3 regions of the Pseudomonas sp. LY-1 genome follow, and region 3 is predicted to be linked to each of the others. Evidence: riboswitches for the same ligand, from Rfam matches in the RefSeq annotation. Region 3 holds a riboswitch; each other region holds the start of a gene.

What was found. A riboswitch is a leader RNA that binds a small molecule or an ion and turns the genes downstream of it on or off. The one in region 3 is predicted to bind cobalamin.
Positions count from the first base shown of each region.
Region 1: it holds a riboswitch for cobalamin, as region 3 does, so the genes downstream of both, MOQ67_RS21880 (ABC transporter substrate-binding protein) here and cobW (cobalamin biosynthesis protein CobW) in region 3, are expected to answer to the same signal.
Region 2: it holds a riboswitch for cobalamin, as region 3 does, so the genes downstream of both, cobO (cob(I)yrinic acid a,c-diamide adenosyltransferase) here and cobW (cobalamin biosynthesis protein CobW) in region 3, are expected to answer to the same signal.

Region 1 covers NZ_CP094353.1:4,785,293-4,791,318, reverse strand. Annotated here, with positions in the region: gene chrA (chromate efflux transporter) at 1-64, opposite strand, end outside; gene MOQ67_RS21895 (nucleotidyltransferase family protein) at 219-779, shown strand; gene MOQ67_RS21890 (ABC transporter ATP-binding protein) at 873-1,640, opposite strand; gene MOQ67_RS21885 (FecCD family ABC transporter permease) at 1,637-2,641, opposite strand; gene MOQ67_RS21880 (ABC transporter substrate-binding protein) at 2,638-3,648, opposite strand; cobalamin riboswitch at 3,763-3,957, opposite strand; gene MOQ67_RS21875 (DNA/RNA non-specific endonuclease) at 3,993-4,922, opposite strand; gene MOQ67_RS21870 (M4 family metallopeptidase) at 5,057-6,026, shown strand, end outside.
Region 2 covers NZ_CP094353.1:5,017,873-5,023,898, forward strand. Annotated here, with positions in the region: gene bluB (5,6-dimethylbenzimidazole synthase) at 1-471, opposite strand, end outside; gene MOQ67_RS22980 (cobyrinate a,c-diamide synthase) at 468-1,835, opposite strand; gene cobO (cob(I)yrinic acid a,c-diamide adenosyltransferase) at 1,832-2,443, opposite strand; cobalamin riboswitch at 2,523-2,766, opposite strand; gene MOQ67_RS22990 (PQQ-dependent sugar dehydrogenase) at 2,866-4,179, shown strand; gene MOQ67_RS22995 (C40 family peptidase) at 4,253-4,789, opposite strand; gene MOQ67_RS23000 (C40 family peptidase) at 4,934-5,563, opposite strand; gene hda (DnaA regulatory inactivator Hda) at 5,778-6,026, opposite strand, start outside.
Region 3 covers NZ_CP094353.1:4,039,219-4,045,244, reverse strand. Annotated here, with positions in the region: gene cobM (precorrin-4 C(11)-methyltransferase) at 252-998, opposite strand; gene MOQ67_RS18385 (cobalamin biosynthesis protein) at 1,069-1,461, opposite strand; gene MOQ67_RS18380 (CbtA family protein) at 1,458-2,162, opposite strand; gene MOQ67_RS18375 (CbtB domain-containing protein) at 2,174-2,362, opposite strand; cobalamin riboswitch at 2,460-2,669, opposite strand; cobalamin riboswitch at 2,711-2,910, shown strand; gene cobW (cobalamin biosynthesis protein CobW) at 3,003-4,070, shown strand; gene cobN (cobaltochelatase subunit CobN) at 4,074-6,026, shown strand, end outside.

The sequences.
Region 1 (6,026 bases), 750 kb from region 3:
AGCGCAGGAAAATCAGAAACACCGACCAGGAGCTGGCGGGGCGATCAGTCGGGGAATGGGCCAAGGTCGGCGTCTCGGTGAGGGCAATAGGGGAGCGGTGTGTCGAGGCACCTTAGCGAATTTTGATGACGTGAAGAAGAGGCCGTTACGTGAAAGCGTAACCTGCGTTGTTGTACTGTTGGCTCCCCAAGACAGGTGCCCACTACAAAGGATTGAACATGACATTGACCGTCGAAACCTTTCTCGAGTTGGCCATGGCCAACCCCATCAACGCCGAGATCACCGCGCGCCTGCCCGCCCTTGGTGTGAACCAGTGCATGCTGACCGCGGGCTGTCTGTTCCAGGCTGTTTGGAATCATCAGTCGAATCTGCCTGCTGACCAGGGAGTGAAGGACTACGACGTTTTTTACTTCGACCCGGACCTTTCCTGGGAGGCCGAAGACGCAGTCATTCGCGCTGCACAGCGGCTGTTCGAGGATTTGGAGGTAGAAATTGAAGTGAAGAATCAGGCGCGCGTTCACCTTTGGTATGGCCAGCGGTTTGGCCGACCGTATCCGCAGCTGCACTCCGCGCGCGCCGGGATTGATCGTTACCTGGTGGCCGGGACGTGCATCGGGCTGGATGTGGCGACGGGCGAGGTGTATGCGCCGTTTGGTTTGACTGATATGGAGCAGGGCCTGCTCAGGATCAACCCGATCAATCCTGAGCCGGAGTTGTTTGCGCAGAAGGCGCGCAGCTATCAGGCGCGGTGGCCTTGGCTGAGGATTGTCGAGGATTAGCCCAGCGCGCGCGGCAGTTCGGCAGGTGCTGCGCGCTGATCCCATCGCCGCCTCGCCGGGCTCGACAGCGCCGACATTTGAACGGTGTTGCCGTTAAGCGCGCAGTCGCAGAATCTGCGCCCCGTCAAACGGGTCCGTCAGGTAGTGCGCCTGCACTCCGAAGGTGTCCTGCAGCCGCTGCGGCGTCAGCACGTCCTGCGGCTTGCCCAGCGCCACCAAACGCCCGCGGTCCAGCACGGCCAGGCGATCACAGGTCAGTGCCTGGTTGAGGTCGTGCAGGGCGATCAAGGTCGTCACGGGTAACGCCTGCACGCCCTTGAGAATCGACAGTTGATGCTGGATATCCAGGTGGTTGGTCGGCTCATCCAACACCAGAATCTGTGGCCGTTGCGCCAGGGCGCGGGCGATGTGTACGCGTTGGCGCTCACCGCCGGAGAGGCTGCGCCAGGCGCGGTTGCTCAAGTGCATGGCGTCCACGTCGTGTAGCGCCTGGCGCACGATGCGGTCGTCTGCCTCGGACCACGGGCTCAGCGCTGACAGCCACGGGGTGCGGCCCAATGCGACAGCGTCGAACACCCGAATGGCGTCGTCGGTGTCGGCCTGTTGTTCCACCACGGCCAGGCGTTGTGCGACGGTGCGGCGGGGCAGCTCGCCCAGGCGCTCGCCACCCAGGCGTACTTCGCCATGAGCGGGGGTACGCAACCCGGCCAACAGTTTGAGCAAGGTGGATTTACCCGAGCCGTTCGGGCCGACGATCCCGAGGGTTTCGCCGAGCGTCACCTCCAGGTGGATATCCCGCAGCAACTCGGCTTCCCGCACCTTGAAGCCCAGCCCGCTGCAGCTCAATACCGGCGCACTCATCGAGGGTTTCTCCGGCCGATCAGAATCAGTGCAAACACCGGCGCGCCGACCAGCGCAGTGACCACGCCGACCGGAATCACCTGGCCCTTGATCAAGGTGCGCGACAGCACATCCGCCGCGATCAGAAACAGCGCGCCACCCAATGCGCTGGCCGGCAACAGGCGCGAGTGCCCGGTGCCGAGCAGCAGGCGCGCGGCATGGGGAATCACCAGCCCGACAAAACCAATGGAGCCGACAATCGACACCATCACCGCCGTGACCAATGCCGCGCAGCCCACCAGCACCCATTGCACGCGGCGTACCGGGATGCCGAGGGAGGCCGCCGAGTCGCGGCCGAAGGTGAACGCATCCAGCGCCCGACGATGCCACAGGCACACCGTCAACCCGGCGACCGCCACCGGCACCGCCAGCCACACCGACGGCCAACGCACGCCGCTGAGGTTGCCCAGCAGCCAGAACAGAATGCCGCGTGCCTGTTCGGAGCTGGCCGACTTGGTGATCAGGAACGCGGTGAGCGCATTGAACAGCTGCGAGCCGGCAATGCCTGCGAGGATGATCTGCCCGGTGCCGCTGGACGAACCGCTGGCCCGTGCGAGCAATACCACCAGCGCAAACGCCGCCATCGCCCCGCCGAACGCACCGACCGACAGCGAAACCAAGCCGCCGCCGACGCCCATCAGCACCACCAGGACTGCGCCGGTCGACGCGCCGGCGCTGATGCCCAGCAGGTAAGGATCGGCCAGGGGGTTGCGCAACAACGACTGCAAAATCACCCCGCAGGTGGCCAGCCCGGCCCCGCATGCGGCGGCGACCAGGGCGCGGGTCAGGCGGTAGTTCCACACCACGCCTTCATCGATCGGGTCCAGCACGTAGCCGGCCGCCCACAGTTTGTTGGCGAGTACCTGCAACACCACCTGCGGCGCGATGGCGGTTTCGCCGATGGCCACGCCGGCGAGCACGGCGATCAGTAGCAATGCCAGGGCGAGTAGGGTTCGTATCATTTCGGCAGGTCGTAGCCGTCGATGGCCGCGGCCAGTTGTTCAAGACCCTCGAAGGTCCGCACGCTGGCCTGCAGGGCCATGGCGTCGAGGATGATGATGCGGTTGTGTTTCACCGCGTCCATGTTGCGCGTCACCGGGTCGCTGCGCAGGAAGGCGAGCTTCTGTGCATGATCGTCGGCCGGGTAGCGGCGACGGTCCATGCGGGCGATCACCAGCACGGTGGGGTTGGCCTTGGCGATGGTTTCCCAGCCGACGGCGGGCCATTCCTCATCGGACTGCACCACGTTGCGCAGGCCGAGCGTTTGCAGCATGAATTCGGGGACACCCTTGTGACCGGCCACATAGGGATCGCTGGCCATCTCGGCGCTGGAAAACCACACCAGCGCGCTGGCCTGCTTGAGCCCCTTGCCTTGCACGGTGGCGACGGACTTGGCCAGGCGCGCCTTGAGTTCATCGTTGAGTTGCTGGCCGCGATCCTGCACGTCGAAAATCTCCGCCAACTGGCGGATGCCCTTGTAGATCGTGTCGATGCGGAACGGCTCCAGCCGCGTGCCGTCGGCGCCCACCCGGTTGTTCTTGGCTTCGCAGTCGGAGGGCAGCAGGTAGGTGGGGATCTTCAACTCATGAAACTGCTCGCGGGTGCCCACCACGCCTTGCGGGCCGACCACCCATTCCAGCTCGGCCGCCACCAGTTGCGGGCGCTTGGCGATCACCGACTCGAAGCTCGGTTCGTTATTGGCCAGGCGTTCGATGCCGTCGTTCAGCGCCTTGAACTGTGGCAGCACGTTGTTGAACCACAGCGACGTGCCGACCACTTTATCGCCCACGCCGAGGGCATAGAGCATTTCGGTGGCAGCCTGGCCGATGGTCACGGCGCGGGCGGGCGCTTGCGCGAAGGTCAGGCTGCTGCCGCAGTTCTCCACTGTCAGCGGGTACTGAGTGGGGGCCGCTTGGGCCAGGGCACACAGGCCCAGGCCGGTGAGCAGGGCGGTAACGCGTGGCAGCATTGGGCAATCTCCTTGGAGCCGTACCTGGAACAGGGGGTGTACGGTTCGGAAACACGCCCTCGACCGCTGCGGGTGAGGCAGGCAAGGATGTCCTTCCCGGACACCCCGCCGGTTAGTGATTTTACTGGGCCGGCAGGTCTCCTGACTGATGCGTCGTCGCCACGCTCCAGCCTTCCCGGACGGGGTCCAGTGGCAGTGGGGGAGCGGGCTCGGCATCTACAGTTGCGGGGGCAGTTCCGATTGGCGCGGTGTACCGCGCTTCGGATTCCCTATTAGTCCCGTTTGGGAACCGGCGCGGTATGGTAGTCGATCACGGCGGGGCGATATAGCCTTAGGTCGTCCGGTTACAGACGAATATCTTCAGGGCCCTGGATCAGCGCTTCAATTCGCGTCCCCGTGGCGCGCTCTTCATTGCTGAAACCATCGTAGTCGGCCAGGTTGGCGAAGCGGATACCGGTCAAGCGTTCGATCTGAATCACGCTGCGCTGGTAGGTTCTGAGCTGGCCGAACATGAGGTCGAGCTGACCCAGCTCGCGGTTTTGGTCGATCATGTAGGCGCTGGCGCAGGGCTTGCCGTCGTCGCTGAGGTAGGCGACCACTTTCCAGAACGCTTTGGGGATTTTAACGCCCCGGTAGACGCGGTCGTCGTCCGCCAACACCGGGCCGGTAAACACCGTGGCCCGGGCTTTCCAGCGTTGTGTGTTATCGAGAATGTAGTCCTCGAGTTCCAGCCAGGTCTTCTGGTTGAAGCCGCTCATCTGCGGTGAGCAGTTGGTGAAGTGGAAGGTGTCGGTATTGGCGGTGTTGGCCGCGTCACCCCAGTTGGGGTCCTGTCGGCGCACCAGATGACCGCGGTCCAGGCCATTGTCGGTGTAGAGCGCATCACCCACCTGTGCGCTGATGGGCAGGCGGCCGTCGTAGGCCCAGGCGTCGTTGCTGCGGATGATATCCACATGCTGTGCGCCATCGATATTGGCGCCCACGTAGAGTGCCAGTCGCCTCGAGCGCGACATGGTCACTGAGAAATGCGTGTAGTCCAGGCGCAGCGGCTGTACGTCAGCCAGCAGGGCTTCATCCACCGTGGGCCATGGCACCACGAAGCGGTCGAGAAACGCTTCAGCGTAGCCGCGCCGGTCCTGCAGGTCCTTGGCCGCAGTGACACGCGCAGTCACCGCCCTGGCCTCCATGAGACTCGGGCCGGCCGCGATCAACGGGCGCAGATCGGCGAGCCGGGGGCGGTGCGAAAGGTCGATTTTGGTGGCGCGTGGGGGCATTGTAAGTTCCTCGCAGTCCTCGGATTAACACTACTGCAGCATAGCTTCATGACAATTTGGCCCAAGCCGCCACGGCAGGACTATTCTTGAACGGTTACCCGGACGTTCACCCCACGCCAAAATGGAGCCAGCCAATGTGTGTTCGCCAGCATCGCAACCCGATTTTCTGCCTGATCCCGCCATACATGCTCGACCAGATCGCCCGCAACGGCGATAAAGCGCAACGGGAAGTCGCGTTACGCACACGCGCCAAAGACAGCACGTTCCGTTCGTTGCGCATGGTTGCCGTACCCGCCAAAGGGGCCGCCCACATGGCCCTGCCCATGGGCGCCGAAAAACGGCGTTCGATCTACAGCGCCGAGGGCGCCGATAGCCTGCCGGGCAAGTTGATCCGTGGCGAAGGGCAACCCGTCAGTGGTGATGTGGCGGTGGACGAGGCCTACGATGGGTTGGGCGCCACATTCGATTTTTTCGATCAGGTCTTCGACCGCAACTCCATAGACGACGCCGGTATGGCGCTGGACGCGACCGTTCATTTTGGCCAGAACTACAACAATGCATTCTGGAACTCGAGCCAGATGGTGTTTGGTAATGGCGATCAGCAGCTATTCAACCGGTTCACGATAGCCCTTGATGTCATTGGCCATGAGTTGGCCCACGGTGTGACCGAAGATGAGGCCAAGCTGATGTATTTCAATCAATCCGGTGCGTTGAACGAGTCGCTGTCCGACGTGTTCGGCTCACTGATCAAGCAGTACGCGCTGCAGCAAACGGCGCAAGATGCGGATTGGTTGATCGGCAAAGGGTTGTTTACCAAGAAAATCAAAGGCACTGCGTTGCGCTCGATGAAAGCGCCGGGCACCGCGTTCGATGACAAGCTGCTGGGCAAGGACCCTCAGCCGGGGCATATGGACGATTTTGTGCAGACCTATGAGGACAACGGCGGGGTGCATATCAATTCCGGTATTCCCAACCATGCGTTCTATCAGGTAGCCACGAAGATCGGCGGGTTTGCCTGGGAGCGCGCAGGGCGTATCTGGTATGACGCGTTACGCGATGCGCGGTTGCGGCCGAACGCGGGGTTTCTGCGTTTCGCGCGCATCA
Region 2 (6,026 bases), 980 kb from region 3:
GAACAGCGAGACCCAGCCCATGCCCAAGCCTTCGACACGCGCCGCCAGCCACAGATTCTGGATCGCGCAGGACAACGAGGCCATGTCCATTTCCGGCAAGGTGCGTCGGCCGAAGATATGCCGCTCGCGGTCATCCATCAGCGCCGCCACCAGCACTTCGGCGCAGTCGTGGATGCCTTCGACCTTGAGCTTCATAAATGTATCGGAACGCTCGCCCAACGCCTCGGCGGTGCGTATGCGTTCTTCCTCCACCAACTGTTGAATCCGGCTACGCAGTTGGCGGTCGCTGATGCGGATAAACCGCCACGGTTGCATCAAGCCAACGCTCGGCGCCTGGTGTGCGGCCTGGAGCAAACGGTGCAGCAGTTCGGGAGCCACATCGCCGCCGCTGAAGTGACGCATGTCGCGGCGCTCGGCGATGGCGCGGTAGACGGCCTGGCGCTCGGCTTCGGGGAAGGCGTTGTCGGTCATGAGCCTATCGCGGGCAAGCCCGCTCCCGCAGTGGATTCGTGGTGTTTAGCCGAGTGCGATTTGCCTTCGCCGGGCGCAAACAGCGCAGCAACGGCGCGGGGGTTGGAAGGGAAATAGAAGTGGACGTAGGACGCGGTCAGCCGCCCCTGCCGATACACCGCCTCGGCCCCGCGCCCACCATTGGGGCTCACGCCACGGGCAACGGGCTGCCATTCGGTGCTGGTCAGCGAGTGGTGATAGGTATGACCGCGCAACACACCCTCGGGCAATTCGACGCTTTGCAGGGCCAGGGCCGCGAGCTTCTTTTGCATCACCGCATCGCCCTGTAGCAGGCCGACCAGTTCGGCGCGGATGCCGTCGACATCGGTGAGCGAGTCCAACAGATAAAGCATCCCGCCACACTCGGCGAGCAGCGGTTTGCCGGCAGCGTGATGGGCACGGATCGCATCCAGCATCGCGGTGTTTTCCGACAGCGCCTGGTGATGCAGTTCGGGGTAACCGCCCGGCAGATAGAGGCTGTCGGCATCGGGCAATTGGCGATCATGGATCGGCGAGAAGAAGCTCAACTCAGCGCCCATCGCCCGCAGCAGATCGAGGCTCGCACCGTAGGTGAAGGCGAAGGCTTCGTCACGGGCGATGGCAATACGCACGCCGGCCAGCAACGGTTCGGCGCGGATCACGGGCGGTGCGGCAAAGGTCACCGGCGGCGGCAACGCGACCTCGCAACTGCTGCCCAACGCCTGGGCGGCAGCGTCCAGGCGCAGGTCGAGGTCATTCAGTTCGCTGGCTTGCACCAGGCCCAGGTGGCGACTGGGCAATTCGATAGCGGTCTCGCGGGACAGCGCGCCATACCAGCGCAGGCCTTCGGTGAGGCTGCCTTCAAGCAGTTGTGCATGGCGCAGGGTGCCGACGCGGTTGGCCAGCACCCCGGCGAACGGCAAGTCCGGCTGGTAGCGTGCCAGGCCGAGGGCCAGGGCGCCGAAGGTTTGCGCCATCGCAGTGCCATCGATCACGCCGAGCACCGGGACACCGAAGTGTCGCGCCAGGTCAGCGCTGGAAGGCGTGCCGTCGAACAGGCCCATCACGCCTTCGATCAGGATCAGGTCCGCCTCCCCCGCTGCTTCCCACAGCAAGCGACGACTTTCCTGCTCGCCCACCATCCACATATCCAATTGATACACCGGCGCACCGCTGGCGCGCTCGTGAATCATCGGGTCGAGGAAGTCCGGGCCGCATTTGAACACGCGCACCTTACGCCCCAGGTTGCGGTGCAAACGGGCCAGCGCGGCGGTGACCGTGGTTTTGCCCTGGCCGGACGCCGGTGCGGCGATCAAGACGGCCGGGCAATGACGGGGCTGATTCAAAGTTCGACGCCTTTCTGTGCCTTGATACCGGCCTGGAACGCGTGCTTGAGCATGCCCATCTCGGTGACGGTGTCGCCCATTTCGATCAGCTCGGGCTTGGCGCCACGGCCGGTGACGACCACGTGCTGCATCGGCGGGCGGGCCTGCAGATCGCCAAGGACTTGATCCAGGTCGAGATAGCCGTGCTTGAGCGCGATGTTCAGCTCATCCAGCACCACCAGACCGATGGACGGGTCTTGCAGCAATTGGCGGGACACCGCCCAGGCGGCTTCAGCGGCCGCGATGTCGCGCTGGCGGTCCTGGGTTTCCCAGGTAAAACCCTCGCCCATCACATGGAAACGCACTTGCTCGGGGAAGCGGCGGAAGAACAGTTCTTCGCCGGTGCTGTTGCGCCCCTTGATGAACTGCACCACACCGCACTGCATGCCATGGCCCATGGCACGGGCCAGCATGCCAAATGCCGAGCTGCTCTTGCCTTTGCCGTTGCCGGTCAGCACCAGCAGCAAGCCGCATTCGTTCGGGGAATTGGCGATGCGTTCATCGATCACGGCTTTTTTACGCAGCATGCGCGCCAGGTGGCGTTCGTCGCGCTCGGGGGAATCGGTCATGGCAGCTCTCCGTTGGGGCTGGACAAAAACGGCGGGCAGGAAAAATCAAAAACAGACAGCCAAGCATCGCCCACCGTGATGCTGTTGGATGATCCGGGCCGGTCTCCGGGCTCATGAGTGGCGCGCTAGAGCGCACGCCGACGGCGCGCCTTCCCATATCGCGAGCGATACAGTGGCAAACAGCACCGTTTTGACTCATTTACCGTTGCGGGGGCAGCGCCGGAATCGCGGCAGCACTGTGTACAAGTGCGCTCACTCACCGGCTTCCCTGTTTCACTCAGTCGACCCGTAGGTCACAGAGCACCTGGAACAAGCCGCGAAGGTTAGTGGGTTGGGGGTGGAGCGTCAATTAAAGCTGGCCTTGTACTTGAACCATCGCCGCAACGCACACCTCTACCCTTACAGGCATCCAGGAGAAAACCATGCATAAAACAAGACTCGCCTTACTGATCATGCTCGCGGGCAGCCTTGCCGCCTGCGGCGAAAGCTCGACCCTGAAGGTATCCGACGGCACCGGGCCTTCACCGCAACTGCCGGAACCGAACAAGACGCTGATCCCCACGGTGAACATCGCTCCGGCCATCGGCTGGCCCGCAGGCACCACGCCGACGGCCGCCGCCGGCACCCAGGTGGCGGCCTTCGCCGAAGGCCTGGACCACCCGCGCTGGCTGTACGTATTACCCAACGGCGATGTGCTGGTGGCGCAAACCAACGCGCCGCCCAAGCCGGATGACTCCAAAGGCATTCGTGGCTGGGTGATGGAGAAAGTCATGGGCCGCGCCGGCGCCGGTGTGCCGAGCCCAAACCGCATCACCCTGCTGCGCGATGCCGACCACGATGGGGTCGCGGAGACCCGCACGGTATTCCTGGAAAACCTCAACTCGCCCTTCGGCATGACGCTGGTCGGCAATGACCTGTACGTGGCCGATTCGGACAAGCTGCTGCGCTTTGCCTATCAGACCGGCGAAACCGTGATCAAGACCGCCGGCAGCAAGGTCATCGACCTGCCAGCGGGCAGCATCAACCATCACTGGACGAAAAACGTGGTGGCCAGCAAGGACGGCAGCAAGTTGTATGTGAGCGTCGGTTCCAACAGCAACGTCGCCGAGAACGGCCTGGAAGCGGAACAAGGCCGCGCGGCGATCTGGGAAGTCGACCGCGCCAGCGGCCAACACCGCATCTTCGCCTCCGGCCTGCGCAACCCCAACGGCATGGCCTGGGAACCGCAGAGCGGCAAGCTGTGGACGGCGGTGAACGAGCGCGATGAGATCGGCAGCGACCTGGTGCCGGACTACATCACCTCGGTCCAGGATGGCGCCTTTTATGGCTGGCCCTTCAGCTACTACGGGCAGCACGTGGATGTACGCGTCACGCCGCAAAACCTGGATCTGGTGGCCAAAGCCATTGCGCCGGACTACGCCGTAGGCCCACACACCGCCTCGCTAGGCCTGACCTTCGCCGAGGGCAGCAAACTGCCAGCTCCCTTTATCAACGGCGCGTTTATCGGCCAGCACGGTTCGTGGAACCGCAAGCCGCACAGCGGCTACAAGGTGATCTTCGTACCGTTCGAGGGCGGCAAGCCGAAGGGGCCGCCGGTCGACGTGCTGACCGGGTTCCTCAACAGCGACGGGCAAGCCATGGGCCGACCGGTTGGCGTGGTCATCGACAAGCAAGGCGGTTTGCTGGTGGCGGATGATGTGGGGAATAAAGTGTGGCGGGTTTCTGCGGCTAAGTAACTATTCTCAAGACCGCCACAAAACAAATGTGGGAGGGAGCTTGCTCCCTCCCACATTGGGATCCTGGCTTGACTTAAGGGTTACGCGCCAGATTTTCAGCCGGCAACACACGCTTGGCACTCAGGTAGGCATTCTGCCAATAGGCTTTGGACAAGGTATCCAGCTTCACCGTACCGCCCGTCTGCGGCGCATGCACAAAGCGCCCTTCGCCGACATAGATCCCGGCGTGGCTGACCTGTGAGCCACCGCCCGTGGCGAAGAACAACAGGTCACCGGTTTGCAGGTTCTGCTCGCTGACGTCCTGGCCACGCATCACGATCAGTTCGCGCGTGGTGCGCGGCAGGGAGATGCCGGCGGCATCACGGTAGACAAACCCGATCAGCCCGCTGCAATCGAACCCCGAGTCTGGCGTGTTGCCACCCCAACGATAAGGCGTACCGACCAGGCCCAGCGCTCGGAAGAGCACGTCTTCGGCGGCTGGCGAGAAACTCTGGCTGGTGTTGAACACCGGTTTAGGCTTGGCCGCTACGGGCGCAGGCTGCGGTCGGCTTGCGCAGGCGCTGAGCAGCGCGGCGCAAACAATAAGAATCAGGCGGGCCGAGGTCGACATGTGCAGAACAATCCTGGTCTGGATGCGGCTTTCGCTGCCGAACGCTGAAAACCAGAACGCGCAAGCAAGGCTTGCGCGAACGGATTACAACAATATTCAAGGATTCTAGCGCTTACACGTCAAACTTCAAGTATCACTTTAACTTTACTTGCTGGCGGTAATCGTCGTCGGGGCCATGGCGAGTGCGCGTTTGGCTTCGATGAAGGTTTTGCTCCAGTAGCTGTCGCCCAGGCTGTCGACTCGAACACCACCGCTGCGGCGGCTGCTGGAGTGGATAAACTGGTTATCGCCCAGGTAGATACCGGCGTGACTGACGCGACCACGACCACTGGTACTGAAGAAAAGCAGATCACCCGGCTTGAGGTTGTTACGCGCGACCAACGGTGCATTCACGTTGATCATTTCGCGAGTGGAGCGTGGCAGGTTCATGCCAGCTTCTTCACGAAACAGGTAACCGATAAAACCGCTGCAATCGAAACCGGCTTCGGAAGTACCGCCGAAACGGTAACGGGTACCGATCAGGGACATGCCGCGCTCGAGAATGCTGTCGGCCAGAACGGGAAGCTGATAAGGCTTGTTGCCAGCGAAGGCGGCCAGTTCTTTTTCGGTTGCCAGCTCTTCCTCATAAACAGTGGAAGACTGCGCAGCAACGAATTTTGCCTGATTTTTATACTGTTGAGCGTGCTGCTCGGCCACTTGTTGAGGGTGGGAGGCGCAACCAAACAACAGAGCTACAAGTGCGAGAGGCACGAGGGGTGCGAAGCGATTTAGCATGGGCACGACCGTGGCAAATGTGTAAAGAAGTCGAGACTATGCCTTCTATCACATCGATTTGCAAATTCAATCGTGACCTATGTGACTTATTGTTTGCGCTATGACATCTAAGCCCTTAATACCCTATGCACGTGTTTTGCGTGGCCAAGCCGGCCCAAACGCAGGTTTTCTGGCGCCTGAAATCTGCTGAAGCCCTACGAAATACAAGGGTTTGCTACCAGCCAAGGGTTTCCTTGAGGAAGGGAATCGTCAGCTTGCGCTGGGCCTGCAAAGAGGCCTGATCGAGCTGTTCGAGCAAATCAAACAACGCGCTCATGCTGCGGGTGCCACGGGTGAGAATAAAGTGCCCGACTTCGTCGGTGAGGTGCAGGCCGCGACGGGACGCACGCAATTGCAGGGCACGCAATTTGTCCTCGTCGGACAATGGGCGCATCTGGAAGATCAGCGCCAGGGTCAGGCGCGA
Region 3 (6,026 bases):
TCAGGTGTTCGCTGCGAGCAAAAAAAACGGCGCCCCGTGAGCGCCGTTTTTTTATGCTTAAAATTCAGCTTCTTACGCGACCTACCTAACGCTGAAAATTAAGTGTGGGAGGGAGCTTGCTCCCGATAGCGGCGGGTCAGTCGACTTATCAAGCAACAGATACACCGCTATCGGGAGCAAGCTCCCTCCCACATTTTTTTGTGTTTATTTAATTAAATCAGTGTTTTATGTTTGTTTTTTGATGTTTTTGATTAGGGTCGGTACAGGTGTGCATGCCCGGCCCGATACAGCGACGACGCGCTGAAACTGTCACTGGCCAGCACCCGACCCACCACAATCAGCGCCGTGCGCCTGAAGCCTTTGGCCGCGACTTTGTCGGCAATGTCCGCCAAGGTGCCGACAGCCCAATCCTGATCCGGCCAGGTCGCGCGGTGTACCACGGCAATCGGGCAATCCGCGCCATAGTGCGGCAGCAGTTCGGCGACGATCTTCTCCAGGTGATTGACCCCCAGATGAATCGCCATGGTCGTGCCGTGGCGGGCCAGGCTGTCGAAGTCTTCACCGGCGGGCATGCGGGTTTTATCGGCGTAGCGGGTGAGAATCACGCTCTGGGCGATATCCGGCAGGGTCAGTTCAGTCTCCAGCAGCGCCGCGCAGGCGGCCACGGCGGTGACGCCGGGAATGATCTGGAACGCAATGCCCAACTCGCGCAACAGGCGGATCTGTTCGCCAATTGCGCCGTACAGGCTTGGATCGCCGGAGTGGACCCGCGCCACATCCTGGCCCCTGGCATCGGCGGCCTTGATCAGCTCGATGATCTGTTCCAGGTGCAGTTCGGCGCTGTTGACCACCTGTTCGGCCTGATGCCCCTCCAGTACCGCCGCCGGCACCAGCGACCCTGCATAGATGATCACCGGGCAACTGCGGATCAGCCGCTGGCCTTTGACGGTGATCAATTCCGGGTCGCCGGGGCCGGCGCCGATGAAGTAGACGGTCATGGACAAATCCTGTGAAAAAACGCGCGAGCATGAGGAACGCTCATGATCGGAAGCGGCGATTATCGCGGTTTCAGTCGACGCAGGCCAATGCCAAGGTGGCCCGGGCGGATTTTTTGCGCGGGACCAACAGGCGCGCAGGGGCGTCGCCGAGTTGTTCGGCCAGGGCCAGGGCGGCACTTTCGGCGATGCCGTAACAACCGGTATGGGCAAAGGCGACGGCAGACCTGTGGCTCAGACGGTCGTCATACATCGCCAGGTGCGCCGCGCTGAAGCAGTGCAGCGGCAGGTTCAGCCATTGGGTCAGGGCCAGCAAGCCCGGTTCATCCTGCTTGCGATCAAGACTGGCCAGGGCGGTGATGCGATGGCGCTCGATACCGCCCTCGGCGAGGGCGGCGTCCAGCAGGTCCAGCAGGGCTTGAAACTCGCAGCCGCGCTGGCAGCCCAGGCCGACGACCAGGGTCATGCGGTGTATCGATCGTCGCGGTTACGGCGAAACAACCAGGCGCTGATCAGCCCCAACGCCAACCAGAACGCGATGTTGGTCAGTTGCGAGGCGATCTTGAACTGTGCTTCCAGAGCCTCAGGGGCCAGCATCGAATGCACTTCAGGTTGCGGAGCGCCAATCACATGAGGCACCACGAGGATCGCCGCGCCCAGCGCCTTGAGCAGCCAGTTGCCACCGAATACCAGCAGCGCGATACCGGCCGCGGTTGAGGCCGCCGTGCCGATCCACCAGATCTGCCGTTGTGCCAGGTCGGCAGCGGCAGTGCCCGGCAATTCCGGCGGCAGGCCCAGGGTTGGCGCCAGCACGAAGGTTGCGTAACCGGCCAGGCCCCACAGCAGGCCTTGAGCCGTGCGAGTCGGCGCGCGCAGGGTGTAGAGCCCGGCGAGCATCAAGGCGAAACCGACCGCCACCACCAGATTGCCGCCGGTGGTCGACAGCACGCGCTGCCAGCCATCTTCCGGCTCCCAGGCTTCGGCGTCATGGGCGTGTGCAGCGGTGCCGGCGGCGTGCTCGTGTACCACTTGCGTCGCGGCCGGGGCTTTTTCAAAGGTTTCCGCCTGCATGATTAGCGGGGCGACCCAGAAACTTTGCAGCAAGGTCAACAACAGGGCGGCCAGCAGCCCACTGAAACCTGCGGTTTGCGCAATACGCTTGATCATGTCGGCAGGTCTCAATGGCACGGGAACGCGGCGCTGTGGCGGGTATCGTGGGCGGCGTTGTGTACCGCTTCGATATGCGAGAACCCGGCGAAATACACCAGGCACGCGCCGAGGATCGACGCGCCGATGGCGGCGCCCAGGCGTTGGCTCAGGGTGGCGGTGCTGCTGGTGCTAGGCGAGGTGCTGCTGATGATCGACATGGCGCGTCCCTTCAGGGGTTCAGGGTGACACGAGCGCATGCAAAACCCGCGAGCCAGGCACGCAGGGTTCAAACAGCGCCCGCCCACCGCGGGTTTGTTAGATGATTTTTTTCGGGCCGGTCTCCGGGCTTGCGAGGGGGCTCTTGAACTGAGTCCTGAAAGCATCGCCTTCCCATGCACAAAGCACAGTGGCCGTGACGCTTCGCTCGCTTACCGTTGCGGGGGCAGCACCGGACTGGTCATATCGCTATGACGCACCGGTTTCCCGTTTCACCCTGTGAAGGGCACCCGAAACAAGGTGTGTAGGAAAGCATGCAGGGCGACGGTAGTCAAATTGACTGAGCCCCTGTAGCCTTGCACCCTCGAGGTTCTTCGGCCCAGGCCGGAGCTAAGAAGGGAACGCGGTTCAAGCCGCGGCTGCCCCCGCAACTGTGAAGGGTTTATCTGACTGCCACGCCACTGCCATCAAGGCGGGAAGGCGCAGCCAGCGCCGGTCGCAAGACCCGCAAGCCCCAAGCCAGGAGACCTGCCTCGCAACCGATTTTTCAATTCAACCGGGCGGGGTGATCCGGTGACGAAATCTGCTGCTGCGCGTCGCGCAGGGCCTATCGTCCCGTATGCCCGCCCCCAAGGGCATCCGATGAAAACACTGGCCAAACTCCCCGTCACCATCGTTACCGGCTTTCTCGGCTCGGGCAAAACCACCTTGCTGCGCCATATGCTCGATAACGCCCAGGGCCGTCGCATCGCGGTGATCGTCAACGAGTTCGGCGAGCTGGGCATCGACGGTGAAATCCTCAAGCAGTGCTCCATCGGCTGCACCGAGGAAGAAGCCAACGGCCGCGTGTATGAACTGGCCAACGGCTGCCTGTGCTGCACCGTGCAGGAAGAGTTCTTCCCGGTGATGCGCGAACTGGTTGCCCGTCGCGGCGACCTTGACCATATCCTCATCGAAACCTCCGGCCTGGCCCTGCCAAAACCTTTGGTCCAGGCGTTCCAGTGGCCGGAAATCCGCAACGCCTGCACGGTCGATGCGGTGATCACCGTGGTCGACAGCCCCGCCGTGGCGGCCGGCACCTTCGCCGCCTTCCCGGATCAGGTCGACGCCCAGCGCAAACTCGACCCGAACCTGGACCACGAATCACCGCTGCATGAACTGTTCGCCGACCAACTGGCCAGCGCCGACCTGGTGATCCTCAACAAGTGCGACCTGATCAGCCCCGACGACCTGGCCCGCGTGCGCCTGGAAGTCGCCGAAGAGTTGCCGCCGGCGGTGAAGATCATCGAAGCCAGCAGCGGTCGGGTACCGCTGGACGTGCTGATCGGCCTGGGCGCCGGCTCCGAAGAGCACATCGACGGCCGCCACAGCCATCACGATCATCATCACGAAGGCGAAGGCGAAGACGATCATGATCACGATGCGTTCGACTCCATTTCCATCGACCTGCCCCAGTCCGACGAAGCCCTGCTGCTCGACGCCCTGAGCCAATTGGTGGTGCAGCACGGCATCCTGCGCGTCAAAGGCTTCGCGGCGATCCCGAACAAGCCGATGCGCCTGCTGATCCAGGGCGTGGGCACGCGCTTCGACAAACACTTCGACCGCGCCTGGAGCGCCGACGAAGCGCGCATCACGCGCCTGGTGCTGATCGGCCAGGACCTCGACGCGGCGGGCCTCGAAGCGCAATTGCGCGCCGCCCTCAGCGTTTAACCCATGCACCTGCTCAGGACCCAGCCCGGCGGTTTCGTCGCGGACGACAACATTGCCGACCTTGGGCAAACCCCCGCCGAGCTGGTGATCCTGTGCAGCGGCGATTCCAGCCTGGCGCTGCTGGCCGAAGCGGCCCAGCAGTTGCCCGAGGATTACCCGAGCTTGCGCCTGGCCAACCCGATGCAGGTGCAGAACCATGCATCGGTGGACCTGTACGTCGATGAAGTGCTGCGCCACGCCAAGGTCATCCTGATTTCCCTGCACGGCGGCATCGGCTATTGGCGTTACGGCGTCGAGCGCCTGGTGGCGTTGGCCGAGCGCGGGGTCACGCTGATCCTGGTGCCGGGGGATGACCGCCCCGACCCGGAACTCAGCGGCCTCAGCACCGTGGATGCCGCAGCGCGTGACCGCCTGTGGCAGTTCCTGCGCCAGGGCGGCCTGGGTAATGCGCTGGATTTTTATCGCTGCCTGGCCAGCGCTTACCTGGGCCGCGACTATGCCTGGGCCGAGCCGCAAACCCTGGCGCGCAGCGCGATTTATCACCCGCGTAAAGCCCATGCGTGCCTCAACGACTGGCAGTTGGATTGGAATCCTGAGTGCCCGGTGGCGGCGGTGCTGTTCTACCGCTCCCATCTGCAAGCGGCCAATACCGGTTTTATCGATGTGTTCTGCCAGCGTCTGCAGGCGGCGGGCCTGAATCCGTTGCCAATGGCAGTGGCCAGTCTGAAGGAGCCTGGCTGCCTGACGGCGGTCGAGGACTGGCTGGATGAGGTCGGGGCGGCGGTGATTCTCAACACCACCGGCTTTGCCCAGTCCAGCCCCGAAGCGCCGCATTTGCGGCCGTTTCGCCGCAATATCCCGGTGATCCAGGCGATTTGCGCCCAGGACAACCAACCCGCCTGGCAGGCCAGCGAACAAGGCCTCGGCCCGCGCGACCTGGCGATGCACATCGCCTTGCCGGAACTGGACGGACGCATCATCAGCCGACCGATCAGCTTCAAGGACCTGGCCTGGCGCAGTGAGCGTAGCCAGTCGGACGTGGTGTGCTACCGCGCAGCGCCGGAGCGCATGGACTTTGTCGCTGAACTGGCGCGCCGTTGGGTCGAACTGGCGCGGGTGCCGAATGCCGACAAGCGCATCGCCCTAATCCTGGCCAACTACCCGACGCGCGACGGCCGCATCGGCAACGGCGTCGGCCTGGACACGCCGGCGGCGGCGCTGAATATCCTGCGGGCCTTGCAGGCCGAGGGTTATCCGCTGCCGCAGGTCCTGCCGGAAAGCGGCACCGCGTTGATCCACGAACTGCTCGGTGGCGTCACCAACGACCTGGACAACCTCGACCTGCGCCCGTGCCACCAAAGCCTGGGCCTGGACGACTACGAGGCGATGTTCAAGCGCCTGCCCGAAGCCAACCGCCAGGCGGTGCTGGAACGCTGGGGCACGCCGCACAACGACCCGATGTGCCGCGATGGCCGCCTGATGATCGCCGGCCTGCGCCTGGGCTTGACGTTTATCGGCATCCAGCCGGCCCGCGGTTATCAGGTGGACGCCAGCGCGGTGTACCACGACCCGGACCTGGTGCCGCCTCACGCTTACCTGGCGTTCTATTTCTGGTTGCGCCACACCTACGGCGCTCACGGCGTGATCCACGTCGGCAAGCACGGCAACCTGGAATGGCTGCCGGGCAAGGGCGTCGGGCTGTCGGAAAATTGCTGGCCCGACGCGCTGCTCGGGCCGCTGCCGAATATCTATCCGTTTATCGTCAACGACCCGGGCGAGGGCGCCCAGGCCAAGCGGCGCACCCAGGCGGTGATCATCGATCACTTGATGCCGCCGCTGACCCGTGCCGAAACCTACGGGCCGCTGCGCGACCTGGAGCTGTTGGCGGACGAATACTACGAAGCGCAATTGCTCGACCCGCGCCGCGCCCGCGAGCTGCAAAAGGACATCCTCAAG